Planctopirus limnophila DSM 3776: one gene and its partner. The protein of the gene in region 2 binds, or shares a complex with, the protein of the main gene of each other region. Links are inferred from orthologs where the notes say so. Each region holds a gene or a part of one and is shown on either strand. Other genes may lie near its edges.

Region 1 (5,555 bases), 350 kb from region 2 along the record:
GCTTTAGGAGTGATGACGCAGCAGATTCTTTCGCATGGCGGAGTGACGGGTGATTTTCAGGGAGATGCCACCTTAGGATTTTGGGGATGGCCATTCCCTTCGACCGATCTGGCTGTGAATGCCTGCCGGGCCGCCCTGGCCATTCGCTGCGAATTTGACAGTAAACGGGGCCGAAAAGACCACCCGCTCTCAGATTTTGCCATGGGAATTGGCCTGGCTCATGGGCGGGCCGTGGCAGGAAAAATCGGGACCCTCGAACAGGTGAAAGTGACCGTTTTCGGGCCTGTGGTCAATCTGGCCAGCCGGCTCGAAGGGCTGACGAAACAGCTCAGAGTTCCGATTTTGCTCGACGATCCGACAGCACAACTGATCAGACAACGATTACCTCCGGAAATCGGGCGGCTGCGCAAGCTGGCCCGCGTATTGCCATATGGCATGGATCGACCTGTGGTCGTCCACGAGCTTTTACCCGGAGAAAAGGATTATCCACTCCTTTCTGATAGCCAGATTCAGACTTACGAACTCGGCGTCGAAAAGTTTATCGCAGGGGATTGGGAGGAAGCGTACCGGTGCCTGCATTCCATGCCCAGCAGTGACCGGGCACAGGATTTTCTGATTCATCAGATCGCGATGAATAATCGTCAACCTCCCAAAGATTGGGATGGAACTATTCGGTTCCCCGGAAAGTGATGAGTTAAAAGACGTTGTCGTCGATTGTTGTCTGCACGCTCGCTCAGCAGATGTGCCATTGAGGCCGGGCTCGACTTTTTGGTGATTTGTCATGAACCTGAATTTTGTTTTGAGCCAGCTATACTGGGGACCACTGGACTAGCCAGCAGAATCGATACAGATCGTCAACTGGCGATGTTGCACCGCGAAGACATCCCGGGATTTGTGGAAAAAAGTCAACTCAAGGCCGGACGCTGGCCGTTCGTGTTGTAGGATTACACAAGCACTTCCTGATCCTGTCGTGCCGAGTGTCTGTCATCATGGGTGATACTCCAGACTGATAGCCATTCGAATCGAGTTGAACTTCCCCATTCCATCATTTTTTGGGTGCATTGCTTTCGATGAATGAGCTCCCATCGAACGACCGCCCGCGCGTTCTGGTGATCGATGACGATCCTTTGTTTCGCAGTCTGATTACGACTTTACTTCGCAAAGAGTATTTCGTGGCTGTGGCAGCTGATGGAGCCGAAGGTTTCTACAAGGCTGCCGAACATCCACCTGATATCGTCCTGATCGATGTCCAGATGCCCGGTTGGGATGGAATCAAGACTCTCAAGCATTTCCGAGGGCACCCCAGCCTGTCCCATGTCTCACTGGTCATGCTGACTTCGGATAGTACGCGCGACACGGTGATGGCAGCGATCCAGGCCGGGGCGCAGGATTACATCGTCAAAACCAGCTTTTCAAAGGAAGATCTTTTCAACAAGCTGGCCAGGCTCGATCCGCGGCGAAAAATGGTCATGCAGAGAGTCGAAGCTCAAGCGGCGGCCGCTCTTGGTGTTTCCCGCGCGACAACAGCCTCACCGGCCACTGGCTTCGCTGCCCAGAGGCCAATCACACCGGTCGCTCAGGCTGCAAACATTCCGGTTTCGCCGCTCTCAGCAACTACTCCTATGGCGACGCAGACAGCGGTCAATTCGCGAACAGTTCCCCCTCCCAGTCATCGCGAGGCCTTCGGTGTCACAGCTCGAATGTCTGAATCTCAGGCTTCACGACCTGAGGTCACCAGCGGGGCCTCGGCTCTCGTCACTGCTCACACAGAGATGGGAGCACCGGCTCGAACTGGTGAACATTCGGGTGCTGTTGCCGCTTCTGCAAAGCCGGCTGCTGAAGACCAGAACCGAGAGACGCTGCTTCGCGATCTGATCGATAACTGGGAATGACACAGTCACCCCTGAATCCCACGCGGGATGATCGTGTAGACTGGCCGGGCACCATCGTGTCCTGTCGCTTATGCGCGATCATGCACGTTCTTCGATCGGCTTAAACAGCCACGCTGCATCGCTCAGCTCCCTTTCCCCGATGAATTTCATTACCATCGCAGGCTGGCTTTCGCATACGATACTTTATGGTCTTCAGGCATTTCTGCTGGTCAGAGTGGAATTGCAGAGCGACAGTAACTTTGTGTGATCTTTCGAAACGGACGGATCACCCAAGATGACATTTTGAATTATGGTTCAGATCGTGGGAACGAGCATGAATTTGTCGGATCAGCCTGTCTCAATCAGCCGTTGCCATTTCCGGCTTCTGGGATACCTGGGAGCTTTGTTTCTCACCATTTCGGGCTGTGGTGCGGCCGCATATGAAAATCGAGTCGAAGAAACCGCCAAGTATTTCCGTTACCTGGAAATTCTCGATCAGAACCTCGGGCCTCTCTGGCGTGATTCCGGCATTGAGCTCAGGGTTCCCAAACAGTTTCAACTCATGCCAAAGCCACAAGTCCCTAAGGCTGAAGAGGGCAAACCCGCACCCGTCGTGATTGATCATCGACAACCGGATTACATGAACTTTGAGTTTCCAGGATTGATCGGTGCCTGGCAGACAAAAGTGAATGCCACCGTGAATGGGGCTGCTGCAGAGCGCAAAGCCTACATCTATGTGATCAGCAATTACTCGATGTTTTCACAGGCCAATCAGATTGCGAAGGCCCCTGAATTTTCGCAGAGTTTTCTGGATCGATTCTGGCAGTCATTATCGATTCCAGAAGATCAAAGACGTGCCCTTCAGGAAAAGTATCCGAAGGTGCAGGGCTATCAGCCCGAGAAGAACTTTACTGTCATCAACCTCAGGCCCAGCCAGCCAATTGATGGTGTTCAGTACCTGTTTGATGTCTACCTGATTCAGCAGCAGGACGTTCAGGTGGCTGTGATTGTGGCGACACCTGCGGATTCGGATGCCAATATCTTCCTGGGCAAAGGCATACCGCTCATGCTGGAAACGATGGCCCTGACTGGTGAAAAGCCACGTGCTGGCGGTAAACCCGCAGCTCCCCAGTCAAACGCATTTTAGATCGATGGAAAAGGCCACGATTTCAATTGGAAATCGTGGCCTCTCGTCAGGCGAAAATCCTGTTTAAGAGCGAACTACAGCACCGTGGTGCTCCAGACAGGAATTCATCACGTTCTTCTGGATTTCATCGACCTCTTCACTGGTTAATGTCCGTTCAAAAGAGCGATAGACCAGTGTTGCCAGATAGGACTTTTGTCCTTCTCCCAGTTGTTTACCACGGTATTGACCGCTGAAGCGGACGGCTTCCAACAGTGGCCCAGCTGCCAGCTGGATGGTCTTTTCAAGATCAATCCATTGGACTTCTTCAGCCAGTGAAAAATTCAGATCGCGAATCATGGACTGATACTGCGGAATCGCACGGAACTGCGGAGCTGCCTGAAACAGTGCCTCCAAAAGTCCCATATCGACTTCTGCAACAGTCACCTGATCTTTCATGCCTGCGTGCTGGACAATCTCCGGATGCAGCTCTCCGCACCAGCCCCATCGCTTACCATTCAGCCACAGTTCAGCACCTCGATAAGGGGCAAATGACTCAAGTGAGGATTCGGTTGTCTCCAGGCGAATATCTGATCGGCAGGCCATAGCGACTGCTGCCAGAATCCCCTTGAGATCCAGAAATGGCAGACCACTGACACAGCCTAAAACTGCGGGTTGCTGAGCACAATCCGCAGTGATTTCGCTTCCCAGATAGACACGGGCAATTTCGAAGAGATGCGCGTCATGATTTCCACGGCGGATATTCTCCCGCCGGACGTTGAGGAGCGAGGGGACGAGACTTTGCCGCAATAAATTCTCGTTGCGCCGCCGCGAGTGATCGACCATTAATGAGGTTGTCACACTCCGGGGAGCAAACCAGTTCTGCTGAGATTCGCTGGTGAAGGCTACTGTCATGGCCTCGAAAAAACCAGATCCCACCAATGTGCGACGAACCTTCTCTGCCACTCGATCTGCTGTCGTTTTACGGCTGGAGCAGAGGGGCACAGGCACATTTTCGGGGATGTTTTCGTACCCGTAAATCCGGGCCACTTCTTCAATCAGATCAATTTCCCGAACTAAGTCCCGGCGGAACGACGGCGCCAGCACAGTGATTGTCTGGGGCGTACTGGAACTGATCTGGCAACCCAGAAGCTGCAGAATTTGCGAAACTTCCGTGGATGGAACTTCGATCCCTAGAATTTCGGGAATACGGGAGAATCTCAGCTCAATCGGCTTTCCAAATGCAGAGGCAAGTTCACCCGCAATGACTTCTCCAGAAAGAACTTCGCCACCCGCCAGCTCCTGGATCAGCGAAGCGCAGCGAGCATTCGCCCAGGCAACCCCATGCTGATCAAGTGCTCTTTCAAATCGATAGGACGAAGGGCTGAAAAGTTCGAGAGAGCGAGAGGTGTTTCGCACGCTCAAAGAGTTGAAACTGGCGGATTCCAGCAGGATTGTCGTCGTTTCGTGAGATATTTCGCTCTCAAAGCCACCCATGACCCCTGCCACAGCAACGGGGCCTCGCTGGTCGGCAATCACACCCATTGTGGAAGTCAGCCGGTACTCGCGCTGATCGATGGCTTTAATCGTTTCACCGTCGCGAGCCTTGCGGACGGTCACTTGTGAACCAGCCAGTTTCTGGAAATCGAAGGCATGCAAAGGCTGGGCACACTCGAACATCACATAGTTTGTGGCATCGACCACGTTGTTAATGGTGGCGATCCCGAGACTTTTCAAACGATCAACCAGCCATGCCGGACTGGGCCCGACTTTGACGCCACGAATCACACGGGCGACGTAGACGGGGCAAAACTGTTGATCCTCGATCGAGATTTGAATGTGGTCGGCGGCTTTATCAGCACATTCTTGCAGCTTGATTTCGGGCTGGCACATCCCTTGCTTGGTAATGGCCGCAATTTCACGAGCCACACCGAGGTGTCCCAGGCAATCGGGCCGATTGCTGGTGACTTCCAGATCGATCACCGTCTGAGAATCACGCTGCTCAATAAACTCGAGGTTAAGCCCGGCATGTGTCAGGCGATCCCCGAGTTCTTCAGGTGAAAGGCTGATATTCACGTAGTCTTTGAGCCAATCCAGATTCACCAGCATCCAATTCGCCTCTCGCAGATGTCGATCACTCGATGAACAACTCGATCGACTCACAGCCAGTTCGAGTCATCATAATGTGTGCAGACTTCCGTAGAGTCTAACTTTTGATCGTCTGGCTGCCCAGCTTGCAGGATCAAGAGGGGCTCGCTTCGTCTTCAGGCTTCGTTGTGGCAACGCTTGTCGCTGGCTTTTCCAGCCGTTGAGAAGCGAGCAGATTCCGAGCCTCGATTTTTCGTTCGGATTCTGTCACACAGGCGGCGATGACGAGGTCGCCAGCAACGTTCACTGTCGTGCGGGACATATCGAGAATTCGATCGACACCCATGATAATGCCAATCGCCGAGCCCGGGATGCCGACCGATTGCATGACCACCACAATTAAAGGGAGCGAACCGCCGGGAACACCCGCGGTACCAATTCCGGCAAGGACCGACATCATGACGACTTGAATC
Region 2 (8,135 bases):
TTTCCTACTTGCGGCGAATTTCAGTCTAACTTGAGGCTGGTCTTAACTTGTTTGTGGGTTATGGCTTACAATCTCTTTGAGCATGCGGATTTCCAGGTGGATGGCCTTGTTTTTCAGATTCCTCTTCATCGCGATGCCAGCGCGATCTCTCGTCTCAATCACTCCTGATGACGCGCATTTTCCCGGGATACCTTCCGGCGAAGTGATTCCTGAATCCGCGTGCTGAAGAAACAGGGACTTTTCCCCGGGGGATGCAGCAATTATGCTGTCAGGGAAGCCGTCTTGTGTGACCTAACACAGGAGATGACTTCCGGTCGGCACGAACGGCAAATTGAGTGCGGACCGACGAGTTGACTCCGCGAATGTGGAAAGTGCTCCTTAACAATCACACTTCCATGTGATTGGGCCGTATATTGCTGATTCGATATGCCCGTGGGATTTGAATTGAGGAAATGTAGATGCCGCCATCATTGAAGTTCGCTGGTGCTGTAAGCTGCCTGATTCTGGCTTTTGGTGCAGGGGTTAGCTGGCAGAAGGCCATGGTGCCACAAATCGCGGCTCAGGATGAGCAGTTTCAGGCTCCCTCAGAAGACACAGTCAAGAAGATTGTTGTTGCTTATGATTCATTGCGGGCCGCGATGGAAGGGCTCAAGCAGGAGCAACGATATGTTCCTGCGACAAAATCTCTGAATCCTTATGGTGTGATTGTCGGCGGGCTGGATGTGGTTTCCGATCTGGAATCAGGACGAGGCGTCGATCCTTACACGTTTGCAGCTCTGTATTCAGGCGATGCGACAGACGAAATTGCGACTCATCTGACGAAGGATGAGGAAGGTCGTTTGATGTACAAGAACCGCGTTATCCGCATGTATCCGATTTCCCGCTTCAAAAAGCTCGAAGGACAGCGGATCAGCCTCACCAGCGGAAAGGCTGCGGCGGCAGAAGCAGCTCCGGAGAATTAAGCGTCGATCGCGGATGGAATGGTCATCTCTTTCCGACCAGGTCAATGTTGTGCTGTTCACATGCAAACTGAGACCAGCCACGACATTTCCGTCGGTAGGGCGGGATCGTTTGCTGAAAGCTCAATACAGGTTGGGTTGCGATCTCCTGGGATGGAGAATTTAAGGAGCATCGACGATGTCTCAACCACCCAGTGTCTCGACGTACACCCTGGCATGCGTGCTGACATTCTTGACGTTATTTGAACTTCAAATCGTTCTGACTGTGCTGCGTTTCAGCGGTGTTGATCCTGGCGGAAATCGACCATGGGTGCGGGCCGGTTTAATGGTAGTGCCGCTCGCCATGATGGTTTTCTATATTTTCTGGGGCAGAACTGAGTTTGAAAAGGTGCGGCATCTGCGCGGCCGGTTCCAACTCACGACGATGCAGAGCTTGCTCGTGGTCGTCTGGATTTTAGGGGCGGTCGTTCTAGGAATGCAGGCGATTGGATAAGAATCAGGTTTCAATCGAACATTCGCTTTTTTGCGGGTATATTCTCATAGAGGCCGCAGTTTTGCGGCCTTTAAAATCATGTTCGGGTTATGCGGGTTGCAAGACTCATTCGCCTGTGAAGAACAGAAATCACGGTCATTGAGCGACTTCGCCGATCTTCCCGACGACCACCGATGAGACGGATTGCGCCGGGTAAGTGTGGTTTTTGCCAATTTGCACCCGAGAAGCGAGAAGATTTTTCTTCAAAGGTGTTGGTTCATGGCGGTAAACTTTGCGGATCAGGAAATCTGTCTGCTGTTGAAATGTTGATTCAGCAGCCCCATCTCGAAGATTCGGCCAGAAGTTCTGGAAAGCTCAAACATGCATTTCCTCTCTCAGCGTCAGTGGTCACGACTGGTGCTCTGCACACTCCTCAGCGGTTCGGTAGCGATTCCTCTCTCGTGGGCGGATGAGAAAGCCACCAGCCCTGCTGGAGCTGCCAATGCCCGCATTTCCCGGCCAGTCGCCACGACTGCTGGCGACCAGCAGGGAGTTCGCGCACAGGTCTTTCAGCAGGCAGATGCTGATGGGACGACTTACTCGGCAATTGCCTTGCGAGGGAAAAATCTTGCTCCGGTAGCGGGCCCGCAAGAACTGATTGTTCTGGTCGATACTTCCGCCAGCCAGGTGGGTGCCTATCGTCAGGGTAGCCTCGAACTGGTGAGCGAATTGCTCAAATCGCTTCCTCAAGAAGTCACAGTCAGGGTGGCTGCCGTCGATGTGGGTGTTGAATCCCTCATGGGGGAATTCGCATCCTCGACGACACCGGCTGCCGTTTCAGCTGTTCAACAGTTGAAGATGAGAACACCTCTGGGAGCCACCAATCTTCCAGCGGCTCTGGATGAAGTTTCAGGCTGGTTTACCCAAAAAGGGCCTCGACATATTCTTTACGTTGGTGATGGTCATAGCACTGCCGAGTATGTTTCGATCGAACGATTTCAGACCACTTTAAGCCAGTTGGAAAAGCAGCAGGTCGCTGTTCACAGCTATGTCCTCGGGCCTAAATTCAACGGCAAATTAATTGGTTCACTCGCTCAGCAGACGGGTGGAGCCTTGTGGTGCCTGCCTTCAGCCACACCGGCGGCTGATGCCCCACAAGTCGCTGCCTCAATTACCGCACCCATCCTGCGAGTGGAAGAGTTTCAGGTTGAGGGTGATGCCGCTTTTGAACTCATTCCTGCCCGTGGCCTGCCACTCAGGTCCGATCGCGAGACTGTTTATCTGGGCCGTGGAACAATTCATGGCGAAGAACTGACAATCCGTGGTGAAGTCGCCGGTCGGGCTGTCATCGAGAAATTCAACCTGGCTCCATCCTCTACCCATGCGGCATTCCTGCCCGCCTTTGTACGACAGGTGATTTCGGAAAAAGGGATCACCAATTCATTAGCAGGCCTGGAAGCTTTGGGCCTGGCCAGCAGTGAATTTGAAGAAGGTAGTCGATTACTGGCAGCCCGGGCTGAAAAGGCGTCACGCGAAGGTGATCGTCAGGTGCTCGCACAACTGGCTGCCCAGGCCAAAGTCCTTTCCGTTCAAAGTGCTGCCATCGAACGACTGGTCGCGGCTCCTCAGGAAGCACCCGCAGCCAGTGCACCCATGGTCGAACGAACTGTTCCAGGCCAAGGGCCATCACTGCTCGATGAGCGGGAACAACTGATTCGAGTTCAAGCCGAGAAGTTACGGCAGCAGGTCAGTTCGACAGTGCAGTTTGCCCGTTCAGCCGTTGATTCTGGCGCGGCACTCGATGAACTCAAACGATCACTCACCGCTGTTCGGTCTGCGATTGATATTAATGCTGAAGAGCGTGTGCGTCTCGAACGAGTCCTTGGCTCGGAAATTCTCGCCACGACAAATCGCATTGAAAAAGAAAACCTGGATCGCGTTCGCAATCTGGAACGCTCAGCCCAGCTTGAGGCTCAGCAGCGTCTTGTCGAACAATCGGTTCTGGATGATGAACGCCTCGCGAATCTGATTGACCGCATTCGTGCTCTGATGAATGCGGGATGGCATGGTGATGATGCCGCCTTCTCGGAAGCTGAGGCTGTGGCCCGAGTCGCGGTCGATCTGGAACCCAATAGTGGTGCAGCCGCAGCGGCTCTGTTCAATGCCGAAGCAGCCACACAGTTACGCCGGGTGTTCCGTTTGCGGGCTCGCCGAGCGGATATGTTCCTGGAAACACTTTACCAGGTTGAACTCTCGCACGTGCCATTCCCGGATGAACCTCCGATTGTCTTCCCACCGGCCGAAGTCTGGAAGGCATTGAGCGAACGACGCAAGCGTTACCAGTCGGTTGACCTGAGGCAGAACAGCCCCAATGAGCAGAAGATTCTGTCAGCGTTGGATCAGCCCACTGAAGTGGAATTCATTGATACCTCTCTGAAGGACGCTCTGGACTTCATCGAAGATCTCCATAAGATCGAGATCTGGATCAATGAAGCCAAGATCATGGAAGAGGGGATCGCAATCGATCAACCAGTGAATCTGCAGCTTTCAGGTGTCAGTTTGCGGAGTGCACTCCGACTGATGCTGGAACCTTTGCAGCTTACTTATGTGATTCGTAACGAAGTGATGGAGATCACTACGCTCACCGATGCTGAAACCGCACTTTCCACCCGAGTTTATCCTGTCGCTGACCTGGTGATCCCGATTCAATCGTTCTTTGGTGCCGGTGGTTTGGGTGGTGGTAACAATGGCCAGCAGAACGGTGGCCAGCAGAATGGTTTAGGCGGACAAGGTGGTCAGGGTGGACAGCAGGGCTTTGGTGGCGGTGGAGGCGGAAACTTCTTCAGTCTGCCTGCTGAGCAACTAAAAAAAAACCAGACCCGATAAACTCGACTCAGAGTTCTAAGTGCCTTAATGAAACTGCGGAGTTTGGGCAGGAGGTTTTGCCACCTGCCCCACTTCGCAGTTCTGTTTTTTCAAAGAGAACCTTCTGCCAGAAAAAAGACTCCGCACCGGCGGACATCACTTCCAAAACGGTGAGTTTCAAATCGCCAGAAGAATGGGATCGGTTTCTGGTAGAGAAATCACCCAAGCAAGATGTTGTCCGAGAGCTGATTACCGGATTTTCTTCATCAGGTCAGCATGCAGCAGCCATAGGTCTCATTGAGGCCTCAATCCGGGCTGGCCAGGTTCAGCCCTGGATGCACGAGGTGCTGGCGTTATCGATGGAGCTTGATAAACGCCCCAAAGCACAGATCGAGCGTGTCATGCTCTCGGGTGTCGATGTGGGTGCAAATGATCCCGCCTCATTGGCTTTTCTCGCCACCTACTTTTCTCGATTAGGGCGGCCCGAACGTGCACTGTCGTTACTAGACCAGGCGGTTCGGCAAGATCCAACGCGGGTGGAGTTGTATTTACTAGCCACCAAAATCGCGATGTCCAATAAAGCCTGGGATACCATTTTGTGGAGTGCTCCCGGGTTGGCACAGCATGCCTGGGGTGCTGATCGGGAAGAGATGCTCAAGCTGGCAGAAGCGGCCACAATCGAAGCGACCACGGCTTTCCGCCAGAAGGGCGAGACTGCAACAGCAGAAATGTTGACTAAACAATTTGAGCAATCCAAAGCTTGCGATCTCAGTGTCAAAGTCGAGTGGAACGGTGCGGGTGATGTCGATCTGCTGGTAGATGAGCCCGGCGGGTCGACTTGTTCGCATGAAACTCCGCGAACTCCCGCAGGTGGATTACTTTCTCGTGACGGCTTTGGGCCACGTCAGGAAAACTGCCAGGAAGAATATGTCTGCCCGTTCGCTTTCGATGGTGAGTATCGAATTCGGATTCGTCATGTGCAGGGTGATATTGTGGGTAAGCGGGTGGCTGTCACGATCACTCGCCGCAAAGGTCAGACAGATGCTGACGAGACGACCCGGACGATTATCCTAGGAAAGGATGATCAGGAGTTACGAGTTCTCATGCGAGGTGGACGTCGTCAAGCGGCTGCCCCAGTTCCCGATGCTTCATCGCGTAAAGCGACCAAGCCAACAACATCCGGGAATGTCGTCCTCTCGGCGCTGAGAGGGCATATGCCGGATGCTCGAAACTGGCCACCACTGGCTCAGGTGGGGCCAAATGCTGGAGGAGGTGGTGGTGTGGGTGTCGGGGTGGCGCTGCAGGCACCTCAGGTCACGTCGATTGCCGAGGGAGTTTCCATGGCAGCGCTGGCGGTGGTTTCGGGAGATCGCCGATACGTCAGGCTGACATTGCAGCCTAACTTTACGGCAATTCGAGATGTGCTCCAGTTCAGCACAGCTTCCGGCCCAATTGGACGATGACCGTCACTTGCTGAGGGCGCTCCGCTGACGAAATGCACAAAAAGACCACCGGCTGTGTGCCATGCTTGCAGCTCTGGGCAAGCATGTTTTCGCAAGCAGCAACTCGCCGTTATCTGGTGGGAAACGAATCAGTCATTCCAAAGCTGTTACCACCAGCCACTGATAAAGATCCACGCGATCAACTCTAAAATTGCTTCAGGAACCGCAGGTCGTTTTCATAGAAAAGTCGAATATCGTCGATGCCGTGGCGCAGCATACAGAAGCGGGCAATCCCTAATCCAAATGCAAAGCCAGTGATCGTTTCGGGATCGTAACCGACATTTTCGAGAACCTGTGGATCGACCATCCCTGCACCACCGAGTTCCAGCCAGCCGTCTCGCCAGCGGACATCGACTTCGACAGATGGTTCTGTGAACGGGAAGAATGAGGGGCGGAAGCGGATTTCGACATCTTCACCCAGATAAGCGGCCGCGAACATCTTGAGCACACTCTTGAGAGTGGCCATCGTGACCCCTTCGCCGACCATCAGTCCTTCCATCTGATGGAACATCTGGTGGTGGGTGCGATCGATTTCATCCGGACGATAAACGCGGCCCACAGAGACAATTCTGACGGGAGGCTTCGTTCGTTCCATCACGCGAATCTGGACAGTTGAGGTCTGGCTTCGCAGAAGGATGGGCTGCCCGTTCGCTGTTTTAGCAGCCGCCAGGTAGAAATTGTCGAGTGGATCCCGTGCGGGGTGATCCTTAGGGATATTGAGCGCATCGAAATTGTGATATTCGTCTTCCAGCTCAGGGCCATCATCGACAGTGAACCCAAAGCGACCGATGATCTCTTTGAATTCTTCAATCGTCTGAGTAATAGGATGTTCCCGTCCTAACCTCGGAAGATTTCCCGGCAACGTGACATCAAAGTCTCGAGGCTGGCTCTCCGGACGAGAAAGCACTTCCACCCGGGCATCAAACAATTGAGTGACCCGCAGTTTCATATCATTAAAGGCCTGACCAATGGCCGGTCTTTCTGCGGGAGTCGCTTTCCCCAGTTCACTTTGCAGGTCTTTCAATCGCCCTTTGCTTTTCCCGAGAAAGAGGATGCGTACCTGCTCAAGATCAGCCACATTTCGTGCCGCTTCAATCGCTGCGGTTGCCTCTTGTTCAAAGACCTGAAAGGCCTCGTAGGCTGTACTCATTCGATTCTCATCCGGTGATTTTGGGTAAGTGATGGAGACCCGTTTCGTGGCAGGTGTCGCTTTATCGGTGAGTCAATTGTCCTGAAAATTCAGCGTACAGAGGAGCTTCATATAAAAGAAAAGGGGGCTGTGGATACTCCACGCCCCCAGAGAGACTCTTCAAACATTTGAAGACTGGGCGATCTCCCATCGCCAGAACCATATCCTTAACTTCCTGAATCGCCTGAAAGGCAGCATTCAGGAAACAAATGATTAGACAGCAGCCAGCTTGCGACCAAAATTGACATTGTTCTTTTGCAGTGCAGCCTTCACGAGGTTGGCCACTTCGTCGAATACGGCTGGGTGATGAATTGCCAGCTCGCTGAGGGACTTGCGATTGAGCTTGATCCCTGCAAGATCCATTCCGTTGATGAATCGGCTGTAAGACAGACCACGCATTTGAGCAGCGGCTGTAATACGAGTGATCCACAACGAGCGGAAGTCACGCTTGCGGGCGCGCCGGTCACGGAAGGCGAAGCAGCGGTTACGAACCACTGTTTCTTTCACCAGACGAATCTGCTTACTACGACCACCAACCTGACCGCGAGCTTCGCGGAAAAGCCGTTTGTGAGATTTATGGCGGGCAACTGCAAAACTGATACGCATAATAACCTGTCGTAAACTTCAAAGGGCGGTATTCGTGTGATCGTTGATCAGCAAAGAACAAACGATATGAACGCGTTCCCAGCCACAGTGGTCATTAAAAAATAGGCCTGTCGATTAGAGAATTGGCCGGAGACCTTCAATAATATTCTTGGCATTCGGGCCTGTCACCACGTTATCAAGACGGAGGTGACGCTTACGATTGCCACTTTTGTGAGACAAAAGGTGCCCGCGGTATGCACTCCGGTGCTTGGCCTTGCCACTTGCTGTGACTTTGAACCGCTTGAGCATTCCCTTGTGGGTCTTTTGCTTAGTCATAACTCTTCTCAACTTTGGCTGCCAACATGTCGGCAGACTGTCTGTCGTGAAATGCAGTGAAATTGCTGCGGCTCAACAAAGTCTTTCATCAAAGGATCTGTTCCTCTGATCAAAAGCCATCAATTCAGGAACGGGGAGTATAGTTCAGTGGCCCGGTAAATTTCCAGCGATCGCGCTCAATCACTCAAGAACGCAGAATGATGAATGAGCCGATGGATGGAAAGCAG

The links. Proteins that work in one complex are often made in the same cells at the same time.
Region 1: the proteins of pheS (region 2) and pheT are in contact, whole or in part, in a crystal structure (PDB 6P24), measured with the Escherichia coli proteins. The link is inferred for Planctopirus limnophila DSM 3776 from one-to-one orthologs.

Annotation. Positions count from the first base shown.
Region 1 is NC_014148.1:2,917,336-2,922,890, reverse strand. What follows is about bases 2,593-5,555. They hold pheT (phenylalanine--tRNA ligase subunit beta), read right to left. Parts: upstream 5,104-5,555; coding sequence 3,082-5,103; downstream 2,593-3,081. Other genes in these bases: PLIM_RS11650 (dicarboxylate/amino acid:cation symporter), read right to left, coding at 5,237-5,555; PLIM_RS11660 (hypothetical protein), read left to right, coding at 2,593-3,018. Also shown: PLIM_RS11675 (adenylate/guanylate cyclase domain-containing protein), read left to right, coding at 1-690; PLIM_RS22865 (response regulator), read left to right, coding at 1,071-1,892; more of PLIM_RS11660, read left to right, coding at 2,206-2,592.
Region 2 is NC_014148.1:3,262,130-3,270,264, reverse strand. Bases 4,947-7,898 are described here. They hold pheS (phenylalanine--tRNA ligase subunit alpha), read right to left. Parts: upstream 6,949-7,898; coding sequence 5,944-6,948; downstream 4,947-5,943. Other genes in these bases: rpmI (50S ribosomal protein L35), read right to left, coding at 7,708-7,898; rplT (50S ribosomal protein L20), read right to left, coding at 7,201-7,593; PLIM_RS12910 (hypothetical protein), read left to right, coding at 4,947-5,759. Outside these bases: PLIM_RS12930 (Hpt domain-containing protein), read left to right, coding at 1-29; PLIM_RS12925 (hypothetical protein), read left to right, coding at 459-962; PLIM_RS12920 (hypothetical protein), read left to right, coding at 1,138-1,452; PLIM_RS12915 (vWA domain-containing protein), read left to right, coding at 1,813-4,317; more of PLIM_RS12910, read left to right, coding at 4,374-4,946; more of rpmI, read right to left, coding at 7,899-7,908.